Regions from separate parts of the Haemophilus sp. UMB1048 genome, predicted to be linked through region 2. Evidence: riboswitches for the same ligand, from Rfam matches in the RefSeq annotation. Region 2 holds a riboswitch; the other holds the start of a gene.
The links. Region 2 has a riboswitch for preQ1 ahead of queC (7-cyano-7-deazaguanine synthase QueC). Riboswitches for the same ligand answer to the same signal wherever they lie in the genome.
Positions count from the first base shown of each region.

Region 1: another riboswitch for preQ1. It lies ahead of QP437_RS08935 (7-cyano-7-deazaguanine synthase); the one in region 2 lies ahead of queC (7-cyano-7-deazaguanine synthase QueC).

Region 1 is NZ_JASOPB010000009.1:33,810-49,466, reverse strand. Features, by position in the region: gene merA (mercury(II) reductase) at 216-1,856, opposite strand; gene merR (Hg(II)-responsive transcriptional regulator) at 1,885-2,277, opposite strand; partial or broken gene QP437_RS08935 (7-cyano-7-deazaguanine synthase) at 2,477-2,602, opposite strand; PreQ1 riboswitch class I at 2,628-2,693, opposite strand; gene QP437_RS08930 (alpha/beta hydrolase) at 2,763-3,587, opposite strand; gene pckA (phosphoenolpyruvate carboxykinase (ATP)) at 3,848-5,464, shown strand; partial or broken gene QP437_RS08920 (poly-beta-1,6 N-acetyl-D-glucosamine export porin PgaA) at 5,584-6,024, opposite strand; gene fecE (Fe(3+) dicitrate ABC transporter ATP-binding protein FecE) at 6,235-7,002, opposite strand; gene fecD (Fe(3+) dicitrate ABC transporter permease subunit FecD) at 7,002-7,985, opposite strand; gene fecC (iron-dicitrate ABC transporter permease FecC) at 7,985-8,974, opposite strand; gene QP437_RS08900 (Fe(3+) dicitrate ABC transporter substrate-binding protein) at 8,974-9,864, opposite strand; gene QP437_RS08895 (DMT family transporter) at 9,956-10,822, opposite strand; gene msrAB (bifunctional peptide-methionine (S)-S-oxide reductase MsrA/peptide-methionine (R)-S-oxide reductase MsrB) at 10,936-11,997, shown strand; gene QP437_RS08885 (redoxin family protein) at 12,007-12,483, shown strand; gene QP437_RS08880 (carboxymuconolactone decarboxylase family protein) at 12,527-13,072, opposite strand; gene QP437_RS08875 (MBL fold metallo-hydrolase) at 13,177-14,250, opposite strand; gene QP437_RS08870 (hypothetical protein) at 14,289-14,663, opposite strand; gene manZ (PTS mannose transporter subunit IID) at 14,733-15,566, opposite strand; gene QP437_RS08860 (PTS mannose/fructose/sorbose transporter subunit IIC) at 15,577-15,657, opposite strand, start outside.
Region 2 is NZ_JASOPB010000002.1:171,568-187,224, reverse strand. Features, by position in the region: gene ytfE (iron-sulfur cluster repair protein YtfE) at 73-747, shown strand; gene QP437_RS02635 (LTA synthase family protein) at 817-2,742, opposite strand; gene QP437_RS02630 (malic enzyme-like NAD(P)-binding protein) at 2,889-4,163, opposite strand; gene QP437_RS02625 (DUF1919 domain-containing protein) at 4,364-4,993, shown strand; gene rsuA (16S rRNA pseudouridine(516) synthase RsuA) at 5,003-5,701, shown strand; gene QP437_RS02615 (Bcr/CflA family multidrug efflux MFS transporter) at 5,703-6,893, shown strand; gene QP437_RS02610 (sodium:alanine symporter family protein) at 6,969-8,408, opposite strand; gene nagK (N-acetylglucosamine kinase) at 8,546-9,463, opposite strand; gene QP437_RS02600 (phosphatase PAP2 family protein) at 9,609-10,334, opposite strand; gene ribA (GTP cyclohydrolase II) at 10,401-11,048, shown strand; gene QP437_RS02590 (hypothetical protein) at 11,094-11,237, opposite strand; PreQ1 riboswitch class I at 11,361-11,405, shown strand; gene queC (7-cyano-7-deazaguanine synthase QueC) at 11,407-12,084, shown strand; gene parE (DNA topoisomerase IV subunit B) at 12,281-14,179, shown strand; gene nirK (copper-containing nitrite reductase) at 14,196-15,389, shown strand; gene parC (DNA topoisomerase IV subunit A) at 15,400-15,657, shown strand, end outside.

The DNA.
Region 1 (15,657 bases), on a different contig from region 2:
GTGTTCAATAGCTGCTTCAAGAACTCTAGCCAATCCTTGTCGTTCAGGGCCATTTCGGCCATCAATTCCTGCTCCACCTGGACGCTCAAATTTAGAGAAATCATAAAAAGTTCTTACAATTTCTTCTAATAAGTTAGCTCTATTAAGAGGGGTATCGTTTTCAGTATTTCTTAACCATTCTTCAATAATTTTCTTTATATCCTAAAAAAGTTCCCTTAGCCTGCACAACAAGATAATTTCGAAATATCTTTATCGAACGTAAGTGCAACTAATTTTAGCCCTTCAGCCATTGTTAAATATGGTGCTAGGGTTTCTGTTAAATCTTCTATCGTTAAGCCAAATTTAACAGCTAATGATGCTGCATAGATGACATCTCCTGCATTTTCAGATACAATATGAACCCCTAATACTTTTAGTGTTTCTGCATCTGCTACTAGTTTAAATACACCGGTTGTTTCACGGTTTACAATTGCTCTTGGAACAGCATCTAAAGGTAATACAGATGTCTTCACATCATACCCTTTCTCTTTTGCTTGTTCTTCTGTTAAACCAACCGTTGCAACCGTCGGATTCGTAAACGTAACAGCAGGAACTACCGATAAATCTATTTTTTTGTTTAATCCACCAATAGCATTATCAGTAATAATTCCACCTTCATAGGCTGCTACATATACAAATTGTGGTCCTAAAGTCACATCTCCTGCTGCATAAATCTTTTCATTACTTGTTTGACCAAAATCATTGATCAGGATTTCATTATTTTTTCCAGTTTCAACACCTGCTGCACTTAAATTTAAAGAATCCGTATTTGGTTTTCTTCCAGTGGCAACAAGTAACTGATCTGATTCAATGACTTCTCTACTGCCATTTACTGTTACGTAAACCCTTTTTATCTCTCCACTTTGTTCAACACGCTCAAAAGTTGCCCCTTTGACAAGGTTTATACCCTGTTCAATTAACGCTTTTTCAACTGACTCTGAAATCTCAGGATCATACTCCTTTAAAAGTCGCTCACTTCTTTGCATAAGCGTTATTTCTGAACCTAAATGATGAAATAGTTGTCCAAGCTCCATTCCAATGTATCCTGAACCAATTACAGTTAATCGTTTTGGTATTTTCTTTAACTCAAGAAGTGTTGTACTAGTTAAATAGTCCATTTTTTCAAGTCCTGAAATTTGGGGCAACGAAGGCGATGCACCTGTTGCAATTAAAAAGCGTTTTGCAGATAACTTTGCCCCATTGACCTCAACCGTACTAGCATCAACGAATTTTGCTTCACCTTTAATTAAATCAAAATTATATTCATCAATTAAATCCATATATTTTTGATTCCGAAGTTCGCTCACCAATTTATCCTTTTGCGTGATTAAACTAGCTAAATCCACTTCTCCAGCGGATGTTTGTAAACCTATAAACGGATTGTCTTTTGATAAATGATTGATTTCCCCTGCCCTAAGAAGAGTTTTTGACGGAACACAGCCAATATTCACACAGGTTCCCCCAACCGTTCCACGCTCAATCATTCCAACTTTTGCACCGTATTCTATAGCTTTAATTGCCGAAGAAAAGGCAGCAGCACCAGAACCAATAATAAGAAGGTCATAATTGTCTTCATTAATTAACGCCACGTTTTCTAGTGATGATACTTCTTCAATTTCTCCGGCTTGGTAATTTGCTTCATCAATCGCCTTTATTGCACTTTCAACCTCAATATCATCGGGCAGTTCAAATACTGCTTCACCACGACGATAACTAGACTCAATATTTTTAGCACCTATCTTTTCAAGTGCTGATTCTACGTGTTTTTCACAACCCGTACAGGTCATTCCTGAAATGTTTACCTTAAATTTATTCATAAAAAAGCTCCTTTCGTTAATTAATCTCTCATGTTAATGTTTCTATTATTGGACACGAATGTAATTGCTTTTCAGCTGGACATCGTTGTTTTAAGTCGTCTAACATAGTTTCAATTCGTTTTAAATCCTCTATTTGTTTTTGCACTTCCTTTTGTTTTTTAGAAACAAATTCGAACATATCTTGACAACGAACTTCATCTTTATCTACAACACCAAGTAATTTATAAATCTCGCTTAAAGAGAAACCAAGTTCCTGTATTCGTTTAATAAACCCAATACGCTTAACGTCATCATATGAATATATCCGATAACCAGCTTCCGTTCGGTGAGGTTCTTGTAATAAATTTTTTCGCTCGTAATATCTGATCGTTTCTTTATTAACTCCACATTTATCTGCAAACTCACTAATGCGATAAATCATCTTATTTCACCCCCTGAATATTATAAACCATGTACCATAGTACACGGTCAAGTAAATTGGACTATTTTATTTTTTTTCCAAAGTATCACTCGTATGTGATTGATACTTTTATATAATACTATTGATTATCCTAACATCCCACCAGAAAATCCAATTTAAACACCAGTTGTTTTTAAACTATTAAGTATTCGTTAAGCCCTTTTTCTAGCTCAATTGCATGACGTTGTCCGTATTGAAAGGTCACTACTTCGACATTTTCTTTGCCGAATTCTGCGATGACCTGAAATAGGCAAGTTGTGGAGTCTTGGCCGCCTGAAAAAATCACAAGGGCTTTTTATTTTGTTGCATAAACATCCTTAGTTTTGTTTTCTCGTCAAATATTGACTAACCGTGGGAAAGTTTCGAACCACGGAAAATGAAGAGAAAATAAGCGGTCAAATTTCTTGGGGCAGATCATCATGATAACGGGGATTTTTTTGGACGTTTTATTGTTGCACTTGTTCCAAGCTATGTTTGATTGCGTCAGGAATTGAGCCACCGTGGTTTTTATTGGGAATGGAAATAAACGCCACGGAATTTCCTTGTTTGGTTAATATTTCCGCCAGTTGATGCGCATTGATTGTTCGCATTTGTTTCCGTTGATTAATACGCTGTAATTGCTCTTCAGTGATATTCGGATCCTGTTCAGGATGTTCTTCATAAGAGCCTAATGTAATCAGAATATGTGATGGTTTTTGGCTAATCCATGGCTCATTTTGAGGCAAAAATGAACCATTCCCCCACCAAAGAGAAGGGCTTGCCAATGTGTAATGTTGAAATAAATCCGGTTGATGGAAGAGCACGTATAATCCAAACAACCCACCAAAAGAATGGCCAAAGAAATATTGTTTTTCCTTATTGATATCGAAATGCTGTTCAATATAAGGCTTTACATCTTGTTGAATAAAACGTAGAAAATCAGCGGCTTTCCCTCCTTTGGCAAATTCAGCGCCTTCTACTGGAAAAGTGTAATCTCTCATTCGTTCCTCAATGACGTAAGCTTTATCAGATACATAACCGATACCAACAATAAGGGGGAGTGGTTTATGAGGATTGACAGCATTCACTGCTATTGGAAATTGAGCGTTACCATCTAGCGTATAAAGTGCGGTCAGTTTTTTCGACGTTTTCGGTGGAATAGCAATAAACAAACGATAATGCTTGCCTTCAAAAGTAAAATCTTTTTGTTGAATTTGATACATTTTTTTCATGCTTTCTTGAATAGGAGGAATCTTAAAGTTGGGTTCTGCTTGCGCGCTTTGCGTACACATCAGCAGGAAAAATAAAAAGGGTAAACGCAGAAATGAGAACATGGTTATCCGGTCTTAATTTGAGAATGGTTATCACTATATAGGAAAAGTAAAGGTGAAATCAACCGCACTTTATCTTGGCTCCCAAAAACACCCTAAAAATAGGTAGAAATTTCCAATGAATGTTCAAAAATGAGATCTAGTTAACATTTTTTTTTTGACAATTCCCATACAATGAGCATAGGAAAAAATTTTTAAACTTTTTAATCAAGAGGTGAACTATGACTGATGTTAAAAACGTAATTAAAGAACTTGAAGCCGTTGGTATTCGTGATGTTAAAGAAGTGGTTTATAACCCAAGTTATGAACAACTTTTTGAAGAAGAAACAAAACCAGGCTTAGAAGGCTTTGAAAAAGGTACACTTACCACAACTGGCGCGGTGGCTGTTGATACAGGGATCTTTACCGGTCGTTCACCGAAAGATAAATATATCGTTTTAGATGATACCACAAAAGATACAGTGTGGTGGACGTCTGATGTAGCGAAAAACGATAATAAACCAATGACTCAAGAAACGTGGTCAAGCTTGAAAGGTCTTGTGACTAAACAACTTTCTGGTAAACGTTTATTTGTGGTGGATGGTTTCTGTGGTGCAAGTGAAAAAGACCGTATCGCAGTGCGTATTGTGACGGAAGTGGCATGGCAAGCACACTTTGTGAAAAATATGTTCATTCGTCCGACAGAAGAACAATTAAAAACTTTTAAACCAGATTTCGTGGTGATGAATGGTTCTAAATGTACTAACCCGAACTGGAAAGAACAAGGTTTGAACTCTGAAAACTTCGTTGCATTTAACTTAACTGAGCGTATTCAATTAATCGGTGGTACTTGGTACGGCGGTGAAATGAAGAAAGGTATGTTCTCAATGATGAACTACTTCCTACCACTTAAAGGTGTAGGTGCAATGCACTGTTCTGCTAACGTAGGTAAAGACGGTGATGTAGCAATCTTCTTCGGTTTATCAGGTACAGGTAAAACCACCCTTTCCACCGATCCAAAACGTGAATTAATCGGTGACGATGAGCACGGTTGGGATGATGTAGGTATCTTCAACTTCGAAGGTGGTTGCTACGCGAAAACTATCCATCTTTCTGAAGAAAATGAGCCAGATATCTACCGTGCAATCCGCCGTGATGCATTATTAGAAAACGTCGTGGTTCGTGCAGATGGTTCAGTTGATTTCGATGATGGTTCTAAAACAGAAAATACTCGTGTGTCTTACCCAATTTATCACATTGATAATATTGTTAAACCAGTATCTCGTGCAGGTCACGCAACGAAAGTAATTTTCTTAACTGCGGATGCATTCGGTGTGTTACCTCCAGTGTCTAAATTGACACCAGAGCAAACCAAATACTACTTCTTATCTGGTTTCACTGCTAAATTAGCTGGTACAGAGCGTGGTATTACTGAGCCAACTCCAACTTTCTCAGCATGTTTCGGTGCAGCGTTCTTAACTCTCCACCCAACACAATATGCTCAAGTATTAGTTAAACGTATGCAAGCTGCTGGTGCAGAAGCGTATTTAGTTAATACTGGTTGGAACGGTACGGGTAAACGTATCTCAATTAAAGATACTCGTGGTATTATCGATGCAATCTTAGATGGTTCTATAGAAAAAGCTGAAATGGGTGAGTTACCAATCTTTAACTTAGCGATTCCAAAAGCATTACCTGGTGTAGATCCTGCGATCTTAGACCCTCGTGATACTTATGCTGATAAAGCACAATGGGAAGCGAAAGCGAAAGACCTTGCAGGACGTTTCGTGAAAAACTTCGAAAAATATGCGACTAATGCAGAAGGTAAAGCACTTATTGCAGCGGGTCCAAAAGCTTAATTAGAGAATATCATATCTAATTAAACATCTCTAAAAATAACCGCACTTTGGTTTTTAAATCAAAGTGCGGTTTTCTTTTAAACATTCAGTGCATTTTTTGCCGCAGTGTAGTTTTAGTTTTTGGTTTCAGTGGGGGCTAATGCGCCACCAAGCCATCCATTTGGATTATCAGGGAATTGCTTTTGCAATTGGGAATAGAATGCAACGGCACGGTCGTATTGTTTTTCATTTCGAGCGGCTTTGCCTAAATTTTCCAGTTCATTTTGAGAAAATTGCGCGGGTGCGCAGCTTTCGCAAAGTGAAAGTGCTTTAGCGGATTGATTCGTCCTCAGATAGAGTGTAATTAAATCATCGCGCACTTTAATATCGTGTGTCCTCTTAAATAAGGCCTCAAGTTTTGGAATAGCTTGATTTAATTGAGCCTCTCCTTGACGAGAGAAAATGATGATATTTTCTCGTTCGGTATCAATAGAGGAATTTTGGGCATAGGCAACCTGTACTACTGAGGTACTGACACCTACTAATAGCACAGCCTTAAAGATATGGGATAGAGACTTCATATTAACTTCTACTATGTTTAATTATAATTATTTATTGTGGACTCCATATTTATGACAATGTAAAGAAAGTGTAAGTTTCGTAAAGTGGTCTGACCTCAAGTTGGGCGATAAAAAATATTAGTTATGTATAACAGCGGATGTTTTAGGTAAAAAAATAGGCGTTTTAGTAAAATAAAACGCCTATTTGATATTTAGAGAAGTGATTGAAAGTTATTTCAAAATAAACATCGGTGTGTTACTGATAGGATCACGATGAATGATGACATCCAAATCAAACACATCCTTAAGTAACTCTTCGGTCATCACTTCATCAGGTGTGCCTTGTGCCATTAAGGCACCTTTTTTCATGACGATTAAGTAATCGCAATAGCGGCAGGCTTGGTTGAGATCATGCAACACCGTAATCACGGTTTTACCGTTTTGTTGCATTTGTCGCATCATGCCCATGAGTTCTGCTTGGCGGTTTAAATCCAGATAAGTGGTAGGCTCATCGAGTAGCACTAATTCGGCATCTTGCGCAAGAGTCATGGCTAAAAATACCCGTTGTTGCTGGCCACCGGATAAATCGGAAACTAACTGCTCGGCGAGTTCGGTAGTTTGTGTTTGTGCCATCGCCCAATTAACCAATTCTTCATCTTTTTGGCTGAGTTTGCCCCAGAGATTTAAGTAAGGCGAACGCCCGTAGGCGATCAATTCCCGCACTTTAATCCCTTCGGGTACCAGGTGTTGCTGCGGGAGAAAAGCCAATTCTTGGGCATATTCTTTAGGGCTTTTTTGCCAAATATCCTGACCTTTATGGGTGATTGAACCTTGCTTTGGCTTAAGCAAGCGAGCTACCGCTTTTAATGTGGTGGATTTACCGCAACCATTTGGGCCGATTAATGCAATCACTTTATTTCTCGGGAATTTTAGCGACAGATTTTTAACCACGAGTTTATCTTGATAACCTAAAGATAAATTATTGATTTCAATGCTCATTATTTAGTTCTCATCAATAAGTAGAAGAAATATGGCGCACCGATAATCGCGGTCAGAATACCCGCTGGTAGTTCAGTTGGTGGGTCAATCACCCGCGCCAAAATATCCGAAAGTTGTAATAAGAGGGCGCCAATAATCAAGGCTGCCGGTAATAGGGTGCGATGTCTGCCACCGACTAAACGACGGGCAAGATGCGGAGCAACCAAGCCTAAAAAGGCAATCGGACCACCAATTGCCACAGCTGTAGTGGAAAGAGCTACCGCTAACACTAAAACGCTAATTTGCACTTTATTTACGGTTACGCCCAGGGTGGAGGCTTTGTTTTCACCTAAACCAAGGGTATCGAGATCGCGACAGAAAATAAATGGTAAGGGCAGCAATACCACTAACCATGGCAATACCACATTCAAATAAGACCAGCTGCGCCCCCACAGGCTTCCTGTGAGCCATAACATAGCCGTGTTGATCTCGACCGGATTGGTAAGCATCAGATAATGACTAATGGCTGCCCATAATGCGGAAAGTGCGACCCCAATGATTGCCATTTTGATAGGGCGGAAGTTAAAACCGCACACGATCCATAAAATGACAAAAGAGAGCACGCCGCCTAAAAAGGCAAAAATTGGCATCCAGTAAAATGCTAAGTTTGGCAAGAACATCAATACCGAAACAGCAACCAACCCAGCCGCGTTGTTAATCCCTAAAATGTCGGGAGAGGCAAGTGGATTGCGCACCACGCTTTGCACTAACACACCAGAAATTGCTAAGGCTCCGCCTAATAAAATCGCTAACACTGCACGGGGGAGACGATATTCCATCAAGGTAAAATAGTTTTTATCATCAGGCTGAAAGGCCGCCCAAATTTCCTCAAAAGAAAGCGTATAAGTGCCAAGGCGAATACTCAATCCAAAGAGTAGTACCATCATACTGAGCGTGATGACATAAAAGCCGATAGCGCGAAAAGATACATGAGAGGTTCGCATTAGTGTCTTCCTCTGGCAAATAATACAAAGACTGGGGCACCGATTAAGGCAAGCACCGCACCAGCAGGCACTTCGCTAGGGAAGTTCACCGCACGGGCAATGGTATCTGCAGCGAGCATTAAAATTGCACCGAGTAACATCGCCATAGGGAGCGATTTTCGCAAGTCATAACCAATCCAATAGCGGGCAAGATGGGGCACGAGTAAGCCAATAAAGGCAACTGGGCCAGCAACACTCACGCTTGAGCCCACAATCAATAACGCCATGATGTTAGCGTACCAACGTAAACGAAAGAGATTGATGCCTAGGGAACGAGCGGATTCATCGCTTAAATTGAGTAAATTCAAACGGCTGGCAAAAAATAGGCAGAAAAGTGCGGTCAAAATAAAGAACGGAAATAACGTCAATAATTCATTCCAACGGGCATGTGCAATGCCGCCAGCTAGCCAACTCATAATACCGAAGGCATGATCTTCCGCGATAATGAGCACCAATTTCGTGAGCGCTGCACAAAGTAGTGATACGGCAATCCCCGCTAAAATCACTCGGCTACGATCTCCACTGTTGTCTTTCCAACCATTGCTGATCAGCATTACCACAAACCAACTCAGACCGCCGCCGATACTAGCCACTAAAGCAATGCTATAACCAGAAAGAATCAGGGGGCTAAACGCACTGGTGGTCACCATGGCAAGACTGGCTCCCGAGTTCACGCTGAGTAGTGTAGGCGAGGCTAGTGGATTACGCGTAATGGTTTGTAACAACGCCCCCGCCACCGCAAGATTGGCACCTAAAATCATGCCAACTAATGCGCGCGGTAAGCGTAAATCGGTTACCGTAATTTTGGCAATTTCATCGCCATCGGGGAGGAGCGCTTGTAAAGCTGCAAGCGGTCGAATTTCGATGGGATAATACAAAAACAGGCTTCCCCATAATAGAAAAGCCAGAATGATAAGGGAAACTCCCCAACGGAAAGTGGACTTCATCATTATTTTTGTTTCACGAAACCTTCAATTTGTTTTGCCATAATTTTGCTCGCTTCTAAGCCACGACCGCGAGCCCACATGTCAGCGTCAACGCTGTAAACATGATTCGCTTTTACGGCAGGAATGGCTTTCCAAAGTGGCTCGGCTTCCCATTTGCGCGCAATACTTTCATCACGATAATGGGCGATGAACAAGTATTCCGGTTTTTCCATTACTAATTGTTCAAGGTTGATTTCCACGAAAGCCTGATCGCTATTGAGTTTGGTTGGGGCAAAACCTAATGTCGTTAAGAAACTACCCACATAGCCATTGTCATTTTGGATATTAAATTTATCTTCTCGGGAAGTACTAAATGAGGCTTTTTTGCCTTGTACACCTAGATTTTTTGCAATGTTGGCAATGTAATCATTATGTTCATTGATCTTCGCTTTCATTTCGGCGCTTTTACCCACTAAATCACCAATTTTCTGCGCAGTTTCAAGATTTTCTTGGTAGCTTTCATGACGGGAATCAAACATCACTGTTGGCGCAATTTTTTTCAATTCTTCAAATACTGCAGTATGGCGAGATGGATCAGCAATAATTAAATCGGGTTTGAGGGAAGCAATCACTTCAAGACTCGGTTGAGAACGCGTACCAACGGATTGCCATGCAGCAATTTTTTCGCGTACTTGCGGCAGAATACGATCGACTTTGTTGTCGTCAGCCACACCCACTGGGCTAACACCGACTTGGGCTAAAGCATCCACAAAAGAATATTCCAATGCCACAACACGGCTTGGGGTTTTATCAAGGGTAAATTCACCTTTCGCATCTTTAACCGTCACGGCGCTAGCGAATGCGGATACCATTAATAATGCAGAAGCTAAAGTGGTTTTGAATAATTTTTTCATAATGTGTCCTCAATAATAAAAACCATTTGGATTATACACTCAAACAATGTTATTGGGAATAGTTATATTTTATCTATTTGGTCGGATTTCTCTATTTTGCCCGCATTCTAGCAAGCAAGTTGACAGCGATAATGATGACTAATGAACCAATCCAGAAATTCAGACTAGGTACGTTATCCCAGAAGAGCCAGTCACAGATGCTGGAGAAAATCACGCCAGTAAAAGCAAAAGGCGTAATAACATTTGCAGGCGCGTATTTAAAGGCGCGAGTCAATAACAATTGGAAAATAAGACCGAATCCGCCCACTAAAAGTAGCAGAGTAAATCCATGTAATGTTGGCATTTTCCACTGCGTGATGAAAAAGAGTGGCAATAAAATCGAGCCTAATAAGTGAAAGTAAAACACGATATTTTTAGGTGAGTTGTGTTTATTGAGCTCTTGTAAGCTGATAAATGCCATGGCTGCTAGCACAGCAGCACCTAACGCATAGCCTACATGGATAGGGTTGATATTCATTGATCCGTTGGTCAGCATAATGATGGATATACCGATAAAACCCATAAAACTACAAGCTAATACTTTTAATGGTGTTCTGACTTTAAAGAAAAACAGCAATAAAGGCACAAAAAGTGCGGACGTATTCATCAATAAAGTCGCAATGGAAATTGGTAAATATTTAATCGCGTAAAAGGTTAACAACATACTAGCAATGCCGGCGAGATTACGCAAAACGAGAAACTTCCATTGCGACATATCAACTTTGAAATCGCCATCTTTAATTAAAAAAGGCAGGAGAAACACAAAACCAATAAAAAAACGGGAAAATAAAATTTCACTGGACGGTAATTCATCAGAGGCGTATTTTACAAATACGCCCATTAAGGCAATGCTGATGTAAGCTAACACCATACAAACAACAGCCTTTTGATAATTATTGCGGAGATGTATGTTTGGCATAAGGGTTCCTTGCATAAAGTGCGGTAAAAAATTGCCTTATTTTGTAAGAAAATGGGCTTGTCTTCGTCTAATGAAATGTAATCTGAAGATATTTTCTATAATAAGGAAAGAAAATGAAATATACAAAAACATTTCTCATATTAACCGCACTTTTTGGCGGTTTACAAAGTAGTTTAACGTATGCTGATGATCCAACTTCATCAAAGGAGCAAAAAATGACAATGGAAAGTAAACAAGAACAACGCATTATTTATCTTGCAGGTGGTTGTTTTTGGGGACTAGAAGCTTATATGGAACGTATTCAAGGCGTGACAGATGCGGTTTCGGGCTATGCCAATGGAAAAGGTGATACCACGAATTATCAATTATTGCATGCGACAGATCATGCTGAAACCGTGAAAGTGACTTACGATCCAAACAAAATTTCGTTAGATAAATTATTGCAATATTATTTCCGTGTTATCGACCCAACCAGTATTAACAAGCAAGGCAATGATCGTGGCAGACAGTATCGCACGGGTATTTATTATCAAAATGAACAAGATAAAGCGGTTATTGAGGCAGCATTGAAAACCTTACAAAGCAAATATCAAGAACCGATTCAAATTGAAGTAGAACCGCTGAAAAATTATGTGGAGGCGGAAGAGTATCATCAGGATTATCTCAAGAAAAATCCGAATGGTTATTGTCATATTGACATCAAAAAAGCCGATGAGCCATTAATTGATGATAAAAAATACCCAAAACCAAGTGATACAGAATTAAAGCAAAAATTGACCGCACTTCAATATGACGTGACACAAGGCAAACATACCGAACGTTCTTTTAGTAACGAATATTGGGATAATTTCGCGCCTGGTATTTATGTGGATATCACCACGGGAGAACCGTTATTTTCTTCCAAAGATAAGTTTGAATCCGGTTGTGGTTGGCCAAGTTTTACCAAACCGATTGCCGCTGAAGTGGCGGAGTATCAAAAAGATAATAGCTTTAATATGACTCGTATTGAGGTGTTAAGTCGCAGTGGTCATGCCCATTTAGGCCATGTGTTTGATGATGGTCCGCGTGATAAAGGCGGCTTGCGTTACTGCATCAACAGCGCATCGATTAAGTTTATTCCATTAGATGAAATGGAAAAACAAGGCTATGGCGATTTGATTCCCTTTGTGAAATAAGAGGAAAAAATGAAAAAAATATTGACCGCACTTTTATTATTTTTGAGTCCATTGAGTTTTGCACAAGAGAAGGTGTCTTTGGCGGATATCTCCTTGAAAACGTTGGATAATCAAACCGTCACCTTATCACAATATCAAGGTAAACCGCTTTATATCAAAATGTGGGCATCCTGGTGTCCAATTTGCTTGGCGGGTTTAGCAGAAATTGATGATCTCAGTGCTGAAAAGAATCTTAATTTTAATGTAATTACGATTGCCTCACCCGGACAAAAGAACGAACAAAATAGCCAAAAATTTATCAATTGGTATAAAGGCTTGGACTATAAAAATATCACGGTATTATTGGATGAAAATGGGGAAATTATTAAACGTGCTAATGTGTTAGGCTATCCATTTAATTTGCTATTGGATAAGGATTTAAATCTTATCAAAGCGCAGCCAGGTCATTTGAATTCAGATCAAATTAAACAATTTGTGAAGGAATAAAAAAGTGCGGTCATTTTTGACCGCACTTTTTATATTGGCTTGATTATGCAAATGCCTGTAATTCAGGGTTGATTGGGGTTTCAGCGATGTTGTTCACATAGTTACATAATGTGGCGAGGCTAACACCTAAAATCACATCAATAGCATTTTCTTGAGTATAACCCGCATCAAAGAACGCTTTAAGCTGCGCTTCAGTTAATTTTGCTTTTTGCAAAATAACGGCAAGGGTGAAACGTGCTAAAGTATCCAGTTTTTTATCACTTTCAATACGAGCAGTTGCACGAATTTGGTTTACAAGCTCTTCTTCAAGTTTTAACACTTTTAAAGCGATCTTCGTGTGGCCTGCTACACAGAAACCACAACCGTTAACTACAGCCGCAGTAATTTGCACCACTTCGCGTTCTGTTGCCGTTAAGCTGTTACGACCATTAATGCCGCCCACTGTGCGATAAGTTTCAAGTGCAGTAGGGGCGTTTGCGAGAACACCAATTAAATTTGGAATAAACCCATTGGCATTTTGTACGGCTTTTAAGGCTTCTTGTGCTGCTTCAGGGGCTGATTCAATGGTGTGAATTTTAAATTGAGACATAAACTACTCCTAAGGGATAAATCATAAATTTCTGCTTGATAATACCTTTCTAACTTAAGTAAGAAAAAGAAGAAAAGCTTATTTCATATAGCCAAAAGTTATGATTATTCTTGGGTAAACCAATCTTCTGTTTTTGTATTTACGTCAAATACTTGTCCTAACAATGGCGTAAGTGTATTCACGCCCAGTGTTCTTGCCATTGGTACGCTTTTAAGTACAGGCTCATTCCACGTATGCAAGGCAAGGGGATAAGCGCCCCAGTGAATGGGCATAAATCTTGTTGGTTGTAGTTTTGCCGCGAGTTGTGCGGTTTGCTCAGGGAAAAGATGGTTATTGGGCCATCTTTCGTCATATTGTCCGTTCTCGATAAACGCAATATCAATTTTACCGACACGGCTGGCAATTTCATCAAAATGTTTACCTTGGGCGGAGTCACCATGGAAGTAAAAACGTTCTTCATTTTGACCGCGCTTATGCTCTATTAAAAAACCAGACCATAATGCTTTGTTATGATCAAACAAGCCACGGCTAGAATCATGTCTTGCAGGTAATGCAGTATATTTTACGCCATTGCGTTCAGTGCTTTGCCACCAGTCTAACTCCGTAATTCTAGCTGTATCTATTCCCCATTTTTGTAAAATTACGCCCATTCCTAAAGAAACCACAAAATGACTTTGTGTTTTCATTAATTTCTCGATGCTTTCTTGTTCTAGGTGATCGTAATGACTATGTGAAAGCAGCACGACATCTATAGGTGGTAATTCTTCAATTTCTGCCACAGGTGGTTGAAAACGGTGCATCATTATTGGTACAGGGGACGCACTATTTCCAAAAAGCGGATCGGTAATGATGGTTTGATTGCCAATACGCATAAGTAGCGTCGAATGTCCAAACCACATAAATCGACTCTGTTCAGCTGGCGTTAATAACTCGGTCCAATTTGGTTTGACTGTTGGCAATGGTTTTTTCGGGTGAAAATCTTTTTCATGAAATGTCATTTCCCAAAGTGCACTTGCAACATTTATTGGTGCGCGTTGAGGTTCTGCATTATAGAAAGTTTGTGTATCAGGATCATAATGATCACTCTTCGGATATACCGGATAAGTTGGCAGATAAAACCAATAGGTGACAAATGAGGCAATTCCCGCAAGAGTAATGAGTTTCTTTGTATGTCTCATATTTATAAGGATACTTTCCAAATATAAATTTGGCAGCATTATACCTTTAAATGTGTTTTTACTACAGTAAGTAATCTTTCTAACTCTTTTTTGCCTTTTTCGGAAAGGACTTTGTTGTCGCGCAACATTTGGGTGGCGCGTGCTTCAATAAAGCGGAGGTAATCGCTGTTTTGGGTTTCTTGGAATTGCTTCTCGGCTAACTGCATTTCGGTGAAGTCTTTATTGGTTTGAGCAATCAGCATTTTTTGCCCGATTAACACAATCAGTGCAGCAATTAAGGCGATGACAGCACCATAGCCATTAGTGGGGTAATAAAGAATGCCCGCGAGAACAAAAAGTGCGGTCACTAAATTGGATGAATTTTTGATATAGCCTTCAGCCGGTGGTGGCTTGATGAGATCTTTCAGGTTCATAGGATTTATATGTCATGCTAAAAATTTGCCTTCCCTCAAGCGAAAGAGGGAAGGCAATATCATAATATATTACGCTAACACACCAAAATGATAGCCTAAAATACCCACGCCGAATAAGGCGAAGATGATGTACATGGCATTGACTTTTTTACGTAATAAATACATACATAAGAAAGTTAAACCTAACGCTGCAAGACCAGGGAGGAGATCGTTTAACACGCTTTGTACGGTGGTCACCACTTCTTCGCCCATTTGGTTTTTATAGCGAGAAAGTTCTAATGGAATATTAATACTCGTCCATTTCGATACCAGTGAGCCCATGACAAAGAGACCGAGGATAGACGCCCCCTGCGTCAATTTTTGTAAGCGGCCGCCGCCCATATCGTTAACGATGGTGGTACCTTTTTCATAGCCATATTTAAAGCCATACCAACGGGTTAAACCGCGGCAAAGGTTGATACCGATGAAGAAAAGTAATGGCCCTAAAAGGCTACCGGTAAGGGCTAAGCCCGCGCCAAGTGCCGCTAATACAGGACGTAATGTCCCCCAGAAAATTGGGTCACCCACACCGGCTAATGGTCCCATTAAACCGACTTTCACCCCGCTGATTGCTGAGTCATCAATATCGTTACCATTCGCACGTTCTTGTTCCATTGCGGCGGTTACACCGATGATAGATGAGGCCACCCAAGGTTGGGTATTAAAGAATTCTAAGTGGCGTTTTAATGCGGCCGCTTGATCTTCTTTTTTGCTGTAAAGACGTTTAATGGCTGGGATCATCGATACACAGAACCCCATTGCTTGCATACGTTCAAAGTTGAAGGAACCTAGCAAGAAAGTTGAACGCCAGTAAGTGCTACGAATATCGCCTTTTGTTAATGATTTTTTAGTTTGTTCAGTCATAATTTCTTCCTTATAGTCCTTCAAGTTCATCGTCAGCTAATTCACGTTTTGCAACTGCTTGTGGCGCAGTAGATTGATGGAAACGTGGGTT
Region 2 (15,657 bases):
TTGCATTTTTTTGCTATTGTCATAGTATTTCACTCAACTTTTAACTCTACCTCATCAATAAGGAGATTCATTATGTCTTTTGGAGATAAAAAATTAAGTGAAATCGCAGTCAGCGTACCCGGCTCAACTTCTCTACTTCGTGAATATGATTTGGATTTCTGCTGTGGTGGTTCAGATACACTTGCTCACGCAGCGGCAGAAAAAGGATTAAATTTAGCAGAAATTGAAACGCGCTTAACCGAGCTTCAAAACAGCAAAGCAGAAAACCCGGAAGAATATTGGGTTAATGCAACTTATCCTGAAATTATCGATCATATCTTAGTTCGCTACCATCAACGCCACCGCGAACAGCTTCAAGAATTAATCGTCTTAGCGGATCGTGTAGAAAGTGTTCATGGCGATCGTGAAGATTGCCCAATAGGTGTGGCGGCTGAATTACGCAATGTCTATGAGGATTTGAGCAACCATATGATGAAAGAAGAGCACGTGCTTTTCCCTATGATCAAAGCAGGTAACTATATGATGGCGCAAATGCCAATTCGTATGATGGAAATGGAACACGCAGAACACGGCGAACATTTAGATGTATTAAAATCATTAACAAACAATATGACGCCTCCGGCTGATGCTTGCAATACATGGCGTGCGCTTTACAGCGGCATCCAAGAATTTGCAGATGATTTAATGATGCATATTCACCGTGAAAACAATATTTTATTCCCACGTGTGATTGCTGAAAATCACTAAGAGCAAATCATATAAAGAAAAAGGGCGAAATCATTCGCCCTTTAAAATTAGCCTAAAACTGACCGCACTTTACTTCTCTTCACTGCCTTTATATAAACGGTTTTTATACAAATAGCTACCAAGTAAGGCATGTGCCAAGGCTTCTTTTTTCATTTCTTCCGGCACTTCTTTTTCAGTTAATGTATCTTTTTCTTTATCGTACACATAGCCTTTTGCTTTGCTATTTGGTGTTTGGATAACAACATCGTGATTGCCTTTCATTAAAGCTTGGGTTTGATCAAATTGCATAAAGGCACGATCTGGATTAACGTCTTGCGTTAAATCAAAACCAATCATCGGATAATTACCGCTTACCCCCGCAATAGAAAGTAAGGTTGTCGGCATATCAATTTGACTCACTAAACGACTGTCTCTGCGTGGTGCAACATGATCTCCTAAAATTAATGCAGGAATATGGAAATGCTTAATTGGCACTAAGCTTGCCCCTGCAGCACGGGAGTCGTGGTCTGCAATTACCAAGAACACGGTATCTTTCCAATAATTAGATTGTTTTGCTAACTTGAAGAAATGACCAATCGCATAATCCGCATATTTTGCGCTGTTATTACGTGTTGCTTTTGGTTGTTCGTAAAGCTCAATTTTGCCATCTGGAAACTCGAAAGGATCGTGATTGCTCGAACTAAAAACGAGGCTAAAGAACGGTTTTCCTTCATTATGTAACTGGGTAAAGGTTTCGTTCGCTTTATCAAATAGATCCTCATCACTCACGCCCCAAGTCGCGGTAAATTTTGGATTTTGGTAATCTTTTTGATCGATAATAGTTTGGAAACCATTGCCATAGAAGAAGCTTGCCATATTATCAAAGTGTTTTTCACCGCCATAAATAAAGGAAGTGTTGTAACCTTGTTTGGCAAGTAAATCCGCAATGGTAAAGAAACCACTTTGACTGTTATTCAATTTCACTACTGCTCGTGCTGGAGTGGGTGTAAAGCCCGCTGTGGTGGCTTCAATACCACGAACAGAACGCGTCCCCGTAGCATAAAGATTTTCAAATAACCAACCTTCTTTAGCTAATTTATCAAATTCAGGTGAAAGTGGTTTTCCGCCTAACGTACCCACAAATTGCGCCCCAAAACTTTCTTCCAAAATAATGACGATATTTTTCGGTTTACCTTGGTAAGTGGCTTGGTTTTTCGTTAATGTTGGAATCTTCTCTGAAATATAATCACTTTCAGGACGGCCACGGCTGGCTTTGACAACACGCAACATTTCATCAGTATCCATTTTGCCGTACACCTCGGAAGATGAACCTTCATCTTTAAATTGCTGTGCCGCATAAAGGACAGAATAGCCAGAGTTCAACACTAGAGAATTCACTAAACCATCGGAAGAAAAAGCGACCATTGCAGGGTTAACACCACGGTGTTGGAAACTCGAACGCGCACCTAAAAAAGCAACGGCAATCACAAGCAATGCTACAACAGGGCGTAATTTCCAGCTCATTGGGCGCAAGTTTTTCACCGCATAAGCAGAGAGTTTCCAATAACAGAAGAAAGCCGTAACGGTGAAAATAAGGCTAAAAATGACTGCAGTTAAATGCCCTTCCATCAACATTGAAAAGACTTCTTTCGGATAAATTAAATATTCGATAAACAGACGGTTTGGACGGAAGTCATAGGTTTCGATAAATGCTGGTGTAGCCAGTTCCATAAATAGAATGAACACACTACCGAGAGTAAGCCAAATACGTAAAATCATTTTCCAAATTCGGCTATGATGAAATAGCACTGTAAATAATGCTGGCACACCAAATAAATAGCACAAGGCCACGATATCCATACGCAAGCCTTGCAAAAATAATTGTCCCCATCCCTCTACCGCAGAAACACGGTCTACCTGCCAAATCGCAAGCCCAAGACGAGACAAGGTGAAAATAATCAGATTAATGATGACGAAGAGGAAAATCGGATATAAAGGAGAACGTGTTTGTTTCATTTTGACACTCATAAGTCCTAAGGGAATCGCTACCCTTTGATTAATTTAAAGCACGCTAATGTGCCATTTCTTTCATAGACAGATAAAAAAACACAAAGTGCGGTTAAAAACATCATCATTTTTGACCGCACTTTGAGAAAGTAAAATTACGCTGCAACTAACGCTTTTAATTGTTTTTCATAAGCTGCCCAATCTGTAATTGGCCGCGTTGCAACGCCTGTTTCCATCGCTTTTTTCGCTACTGCAGAAGAGACAGTAAACAATAAACGAGGATCAAACGGTGTTGGAATCACATAATCTGGACCAAATGATAACGCACCATAACTTGCAATAATTTCTAACGGCACCTGTTCTTTCGCCAAACCTGCAATTGCACGAGAAGCCGCTAACTTCATTTCTTCATTAATCTCAGTTGCACCTACGTCTAATGCACCACGGAATAAGAATGGGAAACAAAGTACGTTATTTACTTGGTTTGGAAAGTCTGAGCGACCAGTACAAACAATCGCATCTGGACGCACTGCTTTCGCTTCATCAGGTGTAATTTCAGGTGTTGGGTTTGCCAATGCAAGGATTAATGGATTCTCCGCCATAGTTTTCACCATTTCAGGTTTTAACGCACCTGCTTTAGAACAACCTAAGAAGACATCTGCACCGTTAACCGCATCGGCTAATGTACGCCAGCCATTATCTTCAATCGCGTAGAATTGTTTGGTTTCATCCATGTTATCGCCACGGCCTTTGAAAATCACGCCTTTAGAGTCACACATGGTGATGTTTTCTTTTTTGAAGCCTAATGCACGAAGTAAATTAGTACACGCAATGGCTGAAGCACCGGCTCCATTTACCACTAAACGTACATCTGCGATATTTTTACCAATAATTTCTAAACCGTTTAATGCTGCCGCACCGACGATAATGGCTGTACCGTGTTGGTCATCATGGAATACTGGAATTCCCATACGTTCACGCAACACTTTTTCAATGTGGAAACATTCCGGTGCTTTGATATCTTCAAGGTTAATGCCACCAAACGTTGGTTCTAATGAAGCAATAATATCGATTAATTTATCTGGATCGTGTTCGTTGATTTCAATATCGAATACGTTGATGCCTGCAAATTTTTTGAACAATACACCTTTCCCTTCCATAACGGGTTTTGAGGCAAGCGCACCAATATTTCCTAGACCTAACACGGCTGTACCATTTGAAATAACGGCTACTAAATTAGCACGCGCAGTATAACGACTTGCGGCTGAAGGATCTTTTTCAATTTCTAAACAAGGCTCTGCGACACCTGGGGAATAAGCAAGGGCTAAATCATGTTGGGTTTCTAACGATTTGGTTGGGGTGACCGCAATTTTTCCCGGAATTGGGAACTCATGAAAATCTAATGCAGCTTGGCGCAATTGTTCGCTCATATAAAAATACTCCATTTTCACTTAGGCTAAATAAAATTTGCGCCATTATACTCTCTTTTAAACAGAATTTTGTGACATATCGCAAAAATTTTACAAAATTATTACAAAAATATGAGTAAAATCGACTGCACTTTTGTCTTTTCTTCACATTCAGAAGCAAAAACGTTACTATATCGCAAAAAATATACAGGATATAAACAATGAGTTTGTTTTCTAAATTTAGAAGCGCCATCAATAAATTACAACGGAAAGCGATTAATCAAACCTATCAAAAACGTTTAACCAATCAAGGCATGTCGGTGATTTCTGCCAACTGTGTCGGCGCGTTTATTTTGCACGATCTAAATCAGCCTTTTAACTCCCCATTTGTTAATCTCTATTTAGATCCGAGCGATTTTGTTCGCTATCTACAGAATATCGAATTCTATCAAGCACAACCTCTTCAATTTATACAAACAGAAAAACCGTATCCCGTTAGTCTATTAGGTGATCTTAAAGTACACTTTATGCACTACCACTCCGAACAAGAGGCTCGAGAAAAGTGGGAATCTCGCTCTCAGCGTTTAGACTTCGATAACTTGTTTATTATGATGACAGATAAAGATGGTGGAAAAGGTGCAAAATATGAAGACTTGCAAGCTTTCGATAACTTGCCTTATCCAAACAAAGTGGTCTTTACTCACAAGCCATATCCTGAATTAAAATCCGCTTACTACATTAAAGGCTTTGAAAATGAAGGAGAAGTGGGCGATTTATTTACTTTTTCTGGTTGGAATGGTGAAAAATATTACGACCAATTTGATTACGTTAGCTGGTTCAATCAAAAATAAGAGTTTACGATGCGATTAGATAAATTTATTGCCGAGAATACTGGTTTAACCCGTTCACAAGCCACCAAGGTCATTCGCCAAAGTGCGGTCAAAATTAACGGTGAAATTGTGAAAAACGGTGCCACTAAGGTAAGTCAAGAAGATGAAATTTATTTTGAAGATGAATTGTTGCCTTGGGTAGAAGAAGGCCAATATTTTATGTTGCATAAACCTCAGGGCTACGTTTGCTCTCATGATGATGGTGACTATCCAACTATTTATCAATTCTTTGAACCGCCTCTTTCAGGCAAGTTACACAGTGCTGGGCGATTAGATGTGGATACCACTGGCCTCGTGCTATTAACGGATGATGGGCAATGGTCACATCGAATTACCTCACCAAAGCATCAATGCGAAAAAACCTATTTAGTCACTTTAGCTGACCCAGTTGAGAACCATTATGCTTCAGCTTGTGAAGAAGGCATTTTGTTACGTGGTGAAAAAGAACCAACTAAGCCAGCAAAACTTGAAGTATTAGATGATTACAACGTGAATCTGACTATCTCAGAAGGCCGCTATCACCAAGTGAAACGGATGTTTGCTGCGCTGGGTAATAAAGTCATGGCACTCCATCGTTGGAGAATTAGTAACGTTGAATTAGATGAAAGCTTAGAAGAAGGCGAATTTCGTCCACTTACTCAGGAAGAAATCGACAATTTAGTGAAATAATATGAGCCAAAATATTAAACCTACCTTTATTTTTATCGCCACGCTCGGCATCCTCTCGATGCTACCGCCTTTGGGCGTGGATATGTATATTCCGTCCTTTTTAAATATCGCTGAAGACTTAAATATCAACTCCGAGCAAGTACAGCATACGCTAACATTCTTCGCTTATGGTATGGCCGCAGGGCAATTATTCTGGGGGCCCTTTGGTGATAGTTTTGGTCGTAAACCGATTATTTTATTAGGGGTCATTATTGGTGCTATCACAGCCATTGTTTTAACAGGTATTCATTCTATTGGCAGTTTCACTGCACTGCGTTTCGTTCAAGGTTTCTTTGGGGCGGCGCCTGTTGTGCTTTCAGGGGCTTTATTACGAGATTTATTTAGCAAAGATCAGCTCTCTCGAATCATGTCCACCATCACGCTTGTCTTTATGATCGCGCCGCTTGTTGCGCCCATAATTGGTGGGTATATTGTGAAATATTTCCACTGGCATATGATTTTTTATGTGATTGGCATCATGGGATTTCTTGCTGCATTGCTTGTCTTTTTCATTATTCCCGAGACCCATAAAAAAGAAAACCGTATTCCCCTGCGCCTGAATATCATTGCCCGTAACTTTATGACACTTTCTAAACAAAAAGAAGTGCTAGGTTATATGGCGGCGGCTTCTTTTGGTTTTGGTGGCTTATTTGCTTTCGTCACTGCGGGATCGATTGTCTATATCGGTATTTATGGCATTCCAGTCGATCAATTCGGCTATTTCTTTATGATCAATATCGCGATTATGACCGCTGCTTCTTATCTAAATGGGAAATTTGTATTGAAGCTAGGTGCTGAAACCATGTTACGAATTGGTATTGCCGTACAATTTATTTCAGGAATTTGGCTATTTTTAACCGCACTTTTTGATTTTGGTTTTTGGTCAATGGCAATTGGTGTGGCCTTTTTTGTAGGTCAAAACCCATTAATCTCATCCAATGCTACCGCCTCTATTCTAGAAAAATTCCCAACTATGGCGGGTACCGCAAATTCATTAATGGGAAGTGTACGTTTTGGTGTCGGCGCTGTAATGGGATCCCTTGTGGCAAGCTTTAAAATGGAAACCGCTGCGCCAATGCTCTATACAATGACGGCTTGCGTGATGATTTCAGTCCTTTCTTATTACTTCCTGACTTATCGAAATGAACGATAAGGTGCGGTTAATTCTCAAGTCAATTTAAAACAATGAAGGCGGGAATCTCCCGCCTTTTCATATTTCATTAAATGCTTATTTCCAAATTCGATGCTCTAAAACACGCTTTTTAATTTCAGGATAAAGCTCGATTTTGAATTCTGGTTCTTTCCCTTCTTTTAATTGACGCTGATAATCTTTCATTAGTTTCCACACAATCGGGGAAAGTAAAACAATCGCGACTAAGTTAATAATTGCCATCACAGCCATTACCGTATCCGCAAAATTCCACACGACATTGCCTGATTTTACTGAACCGAAATAAACAAAGAACAATACCGATAAGCGGAACAACCATACAAACCAAGGTTTATTTTTAATAAAGCGGATGTTACTTTCCGCATAAGCATAGTTACCAATGATAGATGAATAAGCGAAAAGTAATAAGATGAAAGCTAAGAAGTGTACGCCAAATTCACCTACATGATAACGCAATGCATTTTGTGTTAAGGAAATACTTTTCAGCGTTTCACTGCCGTAATTATCTGAAAGCAGGATAATCACTGCCGTACAAGTACAGACAATCATGGTATCTACAAATACACCAAGCATTTGCACTAAACCTTGGCTTACTGGATGTTTGACATGTGCTGCAGCGGCCGCATTTGGGGCTGACCCCATCCCCGCTTCATTAGAGAATAATCCCCGTTTGATCCCCATCATCATAGCTTTAGACACAAGAGCACCAAACATGCCACCAGCAGCAGATTGGAAAGTAAAGGCACTTTTGTAAATATTGGCAATTACCGTTGGAATCATATCAATATGCATACCTAGGATAATTACCGCCATAATTAGATAAAAGAGTGCCATCATCGGTACTACGCTACTAGAAATGGTCGCAATACGTTTCACGCCACCAAAAATAATGGCGGCAGTTAATACCACTAAAACAAGGCCAACATACTCACCTTGCCAATCCCAAGCGTTTTTAGTTGCTTCTACGATTGAGTTTGCTTGTACTGAATTAAATGCAAAACCAAAGGTAAAAATAAGTGATACTGCAAACGCTACTGCTAAGCAACGTGATTTTAAACCTTGTGTAATATAGTAAGCGGGGCCACCACGGAAAGAGCCATCTTTATCTTGAATTTTGAATACCTGTGCTAAAGTAGATTCCGCAAAAGCACTCGACATGCCAATAAATGCCGTTACCCACATCCAAAATACAGCACCTTCACCACCTAGCGCAATAGCTGTTGCCACACCACTGATATTACCGACACCAACTCGGCTGGCTAACCCTGTTGCAAAAGCTTGGAATGGGGTTAAAGAATTACCTTCTGCAGCACGTCCGAACCACATTTCGCGTATACTTGTAGGGAAAAGACGTAGCTGTACTAAGCCTGTAGTAATGGTAAAAAATAGACCTACACCTAATAAAATAACAATGGTGATATTCCATAATGGCTCATCTAAATGTTCAACAACCCATGTTAAACCTTGCTCAATCCAGTTCCCAAATTCTGTCAGCATAAAAAACCTCGTTTAAAAAATCTATGTTCTGATTGTAAATAGACAAAATAAAAAATCCAGTTTTCTTAGAAAAAAACTGGACTTTTATCCTATAACATAAATTTTATTCAATTTTTTACTATTTTTTTAGATTAAATCTATTCACGTTTTAAAAATAACGCTGCAGCACCACGCACTCCACCAGAATCACCATGTTTTGCTTTTTTGATTGGTGGCACTTTCGCACTACGCATTAAATGAGGTGGCAATGCTTTTGGTAACGCTTCATAGAGATAATCAAAATTCGATAACCCCCCACCTAGCACAATCATATGTGGATCAAACGCAGTGATAATATTACCGATAGAAATAGCCGCTAACTCCACAAAAATGCGAACAAAATCAACCGCACTTTCCTCTTTCGCATAAAAACGATCGATAATGTCTTTGGCTGATAATTCTTCCCCTTTTAAATCACGGTACAACATTTCAAAACCGCGACCTGAAATATAAGTATCTAAACAGGCATGATTACCACAACCACATTGATAAATAGGGGCTTTATCCCAACCCAATAATTTTAAGGCATGATAATTTAATTGAAGATGACCTAACTCTCCTGCCATTCCCACTTGTCCTGAGTGAATTTTTCCATTAATCACAAAGCCACCACCAAAACCAGTGCCTAAAATCAGCCCTAATACAGAAGGATATTGGGTATTCTCTTCGTCCCAAGCTTCAGAAAGCGCAAAGCAATTTGCATCATTTTCAGCTCGCACTTCACGCCCGAGTATTTTCTCAAGATCGGTTAAAATAGGTTTATTATCTGCGACACGAATATTCGTCACTTCAGCAAGCCCAGTTGTCAAATTAACAAATCCTGGCAACCCAAGTCCTACCGTGCCTTTTTCACCAAAGTGGGCATCCGCACGTTCGACTAAAGTTTTAATCGCCTGTAACCAATCTTGATAATCTGTCTGTGGCGTTGGCACGCGCTCGGTATAAAGTTTTTCTAATTTTTCATTAAAAGCAGCCAATTCAATCTTTGTGCCACCAATATCAATACCGTAATACATATTGTCTCCTTAAAAGAGCGGTCAAAATTATTGAAATTTATAGGTTGTATTTTCCTTGAAATCAAAATGAAAATCCATGACAAAAATCATATTTTCTATAAGCAATAAAAAAGACCGGCTTTATCGCTAAAACCAGTCTTTGATGCTATTTATTGTTAAACAAGCCTTTCTTCTGTAAGAAACCAAAAATAATTAAATGAACAATCCATGCTGAAATTATCGCCACAAATAAATCGATTGGATAATGCATTCCAAGGCGTACACGGCTAATCAACATTAATACTCCCCAAATGGTCATGGCACCAATCAGTAATTCCGCTTTAAAAGAACGATTACCTAATAATTGGCTAAATCCAACGGCTAACATTAGCCAAGTGGCTGCAAAAATAGAATGTCCTGATGGGAAAGAATAACCTGTTTCATCTTCATAATGCGCTTTTAACCAGGCTGGTGTATCGGCTTGTGTAGAATAAAATTTATCAACTAATTTTGCACGCTCTGAACGATCTTGATGATAAAAAGCATCCGTAGTGCTTTCTGTTTTTTCTGCTAAATAGACGGTGAAAGGACGTGGCTCGGCAAAAACTGTTTTTAAACCTGTTTTAATCACTTGTGTGGATAATACCGACAGGCCCATTACAATCACGCCCATAATCCACTGTTTACGATTTTCAAAAAGAAAACGAAAAAGTAAAGCAAACACACCACAGGTAATTAAAGCATAAGGTACGCTACCCGTTTCGGTTAAAAGATAAAGCCAATAATCCCATTCCATTAATTGGTTGTTTCCATGCCAATGATAAGCAAACCCCCAAACAAAAAATGGTACAAGACAAAGGAATAACGTATATAATGACAGCCTTTTAAACATTGTTGCCTCTTGATAATAAAAATAAAGTGCACATTTTAGCAGAATAAAGTTGAAAAAGGATACGTTATGTCAAAAATCCAACTGGTTGCTCAAGCCAATTTGCCTACTGAATATGGCATATTTAAAATGGTCGGATTTGAATTTCCCGATACAAAAAAAGAACATGTCGCATTAGTAATGGGTGATATTTCAAACCAAGATGAGCCTGTGCTCGCCCGTATTCATTCGGAATGCTTGACTGGTGATGCATTACACAGTTTAAAATGTGATTGCGGTTTCCAGCTTGCAGCCGCATTACGTCAAATTAGCGAAGCGGGTCGAGGTGTGTTGATCTATCATCGTGAAGAAGGACGAGGTATTGGTCTAATTAATAAAATTCGTGCTTATTCATTACAAGATCAAGGCATGGACACCATTGAAGCCAACCTTGCATTAGGCTTTAAAGCTGATGAACGTAACTTTAATGTGTGTGCCGATATGTTTGAATTATTAGGTGTGAAGCAAGTTCGCTTGATGACAAACAACCCGCAAAAAGTAGAAACCATGAAAAAAGCGGGAATTAATATCGTAGAACGCGTACCATTAAATGTAGGTGAAAACCGTTACAATACGAAATATCTTGATACCAAAGCAAAAAAAATGGGCCATTATATTGTGCATAATAATGAAGAGCATTTAATGACTTGCCCACATTGCCAAGAAGAAGTGATTTAAATAAAAAAGCCATACAACTGTATGGCTTTTCTTTTATCAAAACAATTATTGATTAACGCCCCAATGACGAGTGTCTTTATCAAATTTCATGCCTGAATGAGATCCTTCCGAACCATTAAAATAAACGTCTTTATTTGCGCAAGCTGAAATTACTAATGCACCGATAACAATAAGAATTAATTTTTTCATTGTGTTTACCTTTTTAAAACTAAGTTGCCAAAATTGTATCACAATTTTCTCCGCTTTTTCCTGCTTAAATTAGTCCTTTTCTTGCAAAATTTATCTTTGACTTCTACAATACCGCTTCATTTTTAACTTGTAGTTCGCAAACCTCCTACATAAAAAAACTAGGTATCCTATGAATATTTCAAATCCTAATCACAATCGCAAAGCCCTTGTGATCTTCTCTGGTGGACAAGATTCCACAACCTGTTTAATTCAAGCTATTGCCGAATATGGCATGGAAAATGTCGAAACCGTCACCTTTCAATACGGCCAGCGCCATGCTATTGAATTAGAAAAAGCCCGTTGGATCGCCAAAGATCTCGGCGTAAAACAAACGTTGATTGATACGTCCGTCATCAAATCTATTACCCATAATGCCTTAATGGATGCCAATGCAGATATTGAGCAAAAAGACGGTGAATTACCTAATACCTTTGTGGATGGACGAAATGCGCTCTTCTTATTGTATGCGGCGATTTACGCAAAAGGACAAGGTATTAATGACATCATTACGGGTGTATGTGAAACAGATTTCAGCGGCTATCCCGATTGCCGTGATGTGTTTATCAAATCCATGAATGTCACCCTTAATTTAGCCATGGATTATCCGTTCAATTTAAAAACACCGTTAATGTATCTCACCAAAGCACAAACTTGGGCATTAGCTGATGAATTAGGTGCGTTAGATTATGTTCGTCAGCATACCCACACTTGCTATGAAGGTGTTGAAGGTGGCTGTGGGGAATGCCCAAGTTGTAAATTGAGAAATAAAGGCTTGCAGGAATATTTAGCAACAAAAGCAAAAGCTTAGTATCTCGATAACTCACTCCATAACAGATTAAATAGATTCAAATGAACCCCAAGTGCGGTCAAAATTCACGTCAAATTTTGACCGCACTTTTACTTGATATAGTATCCTTATCTTTTCTCATCTTTGATTTTATAAACGCGTCATTTTTTGATAAAATCACGCTAATTTTTTTATAAATAAGTAACTAATTTTAAAAATGACTACAAATTATTCTGCTCAAGAAATTACGGTTCTAAAAGATCTCGAACCGGTGCAAATTCGCCCCGGTATGTACACGGACACTACCCGTCCAAATCACCTAGCACAAGAAGTTATCGATAACAGTGTGGATGAAGCTCTTGCGGGTTTTGCCACCAAAGTTGAAGTGATTTTACACGCCGATCAATCGCTTGAAGTCATTGATAACGGCCGCGGGATGCCAGTGGATATCCATCCAACGGAAGGCGTTTCTGGTGTCGAAGTAATCTTAACGAAACTTCACGCTGGCGGTAAATTCTCAAATAAAAACTATGAATTTGCTGGTGGTTTACACGGGGTGGGGATTTCTGTCGTCAATGCACTTTCTGAACGCGTTGATATTCAAGTTAAACGTAACGGTGAAGTGTATAAAATTGCCTTTGAAAATGGCGCAAAAGTAGAAGAATTAGAAGTCATCGGGACTTGTGGCAGACGTACAACCGGCACCACCGTTCACTTCAAACCTAATCCAAAATATTTTGATAGCAAGAATTTTTCTGTCAGCCGTTTACGCCACTTATTACGTGCGAAAGCCGTACTTTGTTCTGGCTTAGAAATTAAATTTGTCGATAAAGTGAATAACACTGAAGATGTGTGGTGCTATCAAGATGGTTTATCCGATTACTTAACTGAAGCGGTAAATGGTTTTGAAACCTTGCCTGAAAAACCATTTGTCGGTGAATTTAAAGGCTCCACAGAAGCGGTAAGCTGGGCATTATTATGGTTACCTGAAGGTGGCGAGCTTATTGCTGAAAGCTATGTAAACTTGATTCCAACAGTCCAAGGCGGAACACACGTAAATGGTCTTCGCCAAGGCTTGCTCAATGCCATGACCGAATATTGCGAATTCCGCAATAAATTACCACGAGGGGTGAAATTAACAGCAGATGACATTTGGGATCGCTGTGCTTATATTCTTTCACTGAAAATGCAAGATGCTCAATTTGCCGGCCAAACGAAAGAACGCTTATCTTCTCGTCAAAGTGCGGTCTTTGTTGCGGGGGTTTTAAAAGATGCCTTCAGTTTATGGTTGAATCAAAATGTACAAGATGCGGATCGCTTAGCTGAAATGGCGATCAGTTCTGCACAACGTCGTTTAAATGCCGCTAAAAAAGTCGTACGTAAAAAATTAGTGAGTGGTCCTGCTCTACCTGGGAAATTAGCCGATTGTGCATCACAAAATTTAGAAAAAACCGAATTATTCTTAGTAGAAGGAGACTCTGCGGGCGGCTCAGCCAAACAGGCGCGTGATCGTGAATATCAAGCTATTTTGCCGTTACGTGGAAAAATCTTAAACACTTGGGAAGTCGCCAGTGATCAAGTGCTTGCCTCAACGGAAATTCATGATATTGCTGTGGCGCTTGGTATCGATCCTGATAATGAAGACTTATCCCAACTCCGTTACGGTAAAGTCTGTATTTTAGCCGATGCGGACTCTGATGGTTTGCATATTGCTACCCTACTCTGTGCACTCTTTTTACGTCACTTCCCGAAATTGGTTCAAGATGGGCATGTTTATGTGGCAATGCCACCACTCTATCGTATCGACTTAGGCAAAGAAGTGTTTTATGCCCTCGATGAAAGCGAAAAAGAAGCCATTTTAGAACGTTTAAAAGGTAAAAAAGGCACCTTAAACGTACAACGCTTCAAAGGTTTGGGTGAAATGGATCCGTCACAATTACGTGAAACCACCATGGATCCGAATACACGCCGTTTAGTTCAATTAACCTATGAGCTAGGTAAAGATCAAGGGGCTGAAACATTAGAATTAATGGATATGTTACTCGCCAAAAAACGAGCGGAAGATCGCAAAAATTGGTTGCAAACCAATGGAGATCAAGTGGATTTAGCTGTTTAATTATTTGAGGTTAATCATGAACGAACAACGTCGAGATTTTTTTAAGAATAGTGCACTAGGCCTAGCAACAATTACATTGGGTGCAGGTTTAAGCCTTGTTCCTTCTGCTAAAGCAGAGGAAAAGCCCTCTAATACGGCAACCACTGCGGTTGAAAATTTACCAGAAATTGAAGCTGAACTGACGCTTGCGCCCAATGTGCCAAAACCGATTGAACGTAATCACCCTGCAAAAGTCGTGGTAAAACTGACCGCACTTGAGCAAATTATGGATTTAATGGATGGTGTGCAATTTAAATTCTGGACATTAAACGGTAGCGTGCCTGCGCCATTCATTCGTGTACGTGAAGGCGATATGGTGGAAGTGCAACTTTCCAACTCAGCGAGTTCAATGATGCCGCACAGTATCGATTTCCATGCTGCCGCTGTGCCAATGGGCGGTGCTATCGCGAGTGAAACGCCACCAACACACACATCAACCTTCCAATTTAGGGCATTACGCTCTGGCATTTATTTATACCATTGTGGCAGTCAGCCTGTTGATATTCACCTTGCTAAAGGGATGTATGGTTTAGTTTTAGTTGAGCCAAAAGAAGGCTTACCAAAAGTGGATCGTGAATTTTACATTATGCAAAGTGAATTCTATACAAAAGGTGAATTTGGCGATCCTGGCTTGCAGCCGTTTAGTATGAAAAAAGCTATTGATGAGCGCCCAGAATATGTCCTCTTCAACGGCAAAGTCGGCGCAACTATGGATGAAAATGCCTTAAAAGCAAAAACTGGCGAAACAATTCGCCTATTTGTAGGAAATGCGGGGCCGAATTTATGCTCTTCTTTCCACTTAATCGGTGCGGTATTTGACAATGTGTATGTAGAAGGCGGCACACTTGTTAATCACAATGTTCAAACGACCTTGATTCCATCTGGCAGTGCCACCATGGTAGAAACTCGAATTGATGTACCGGGTACTTATGTCTTTATGGATCATTCCATTTTCCGCGCTGTAAACAAAGGCACAATGGGACATATTGTGGTTGAAGGCGAAAAAAATCCAAATATTTATTCCGGCAAATTAAAAGACGAAGCCTTTAAAGAAGCCAATCCACAAAAACCGCAACCTGTTCCTTATGAAATAGACAGTCATAAAGGAATAGATATGGGACATTCTCCTCACGAACATTCAGATACAAATTCTGGTGCAACAAGAAAATAGATAGAAAAATATGAGCAATATTAACTACGAAGGCATCGAGCAGATGCCTCTTCGCACCTTTACAGAAAAGGCTTACCTTAATTATTCAATGTACGTCATTATGGATCGTGCATTGCCTTTTATTGGCGATGGCTTAAAGCCTGTTCAACGTCGTATTGTCTATGCGATGTCTGAACTGGGTTTAAATGCCGCGGCAAAATTTAAAAAGTCCGCGCGTACCGTCGGTGATGTGTTAGGTAAATTCCACCCACACGGTGACTCTGCCTGT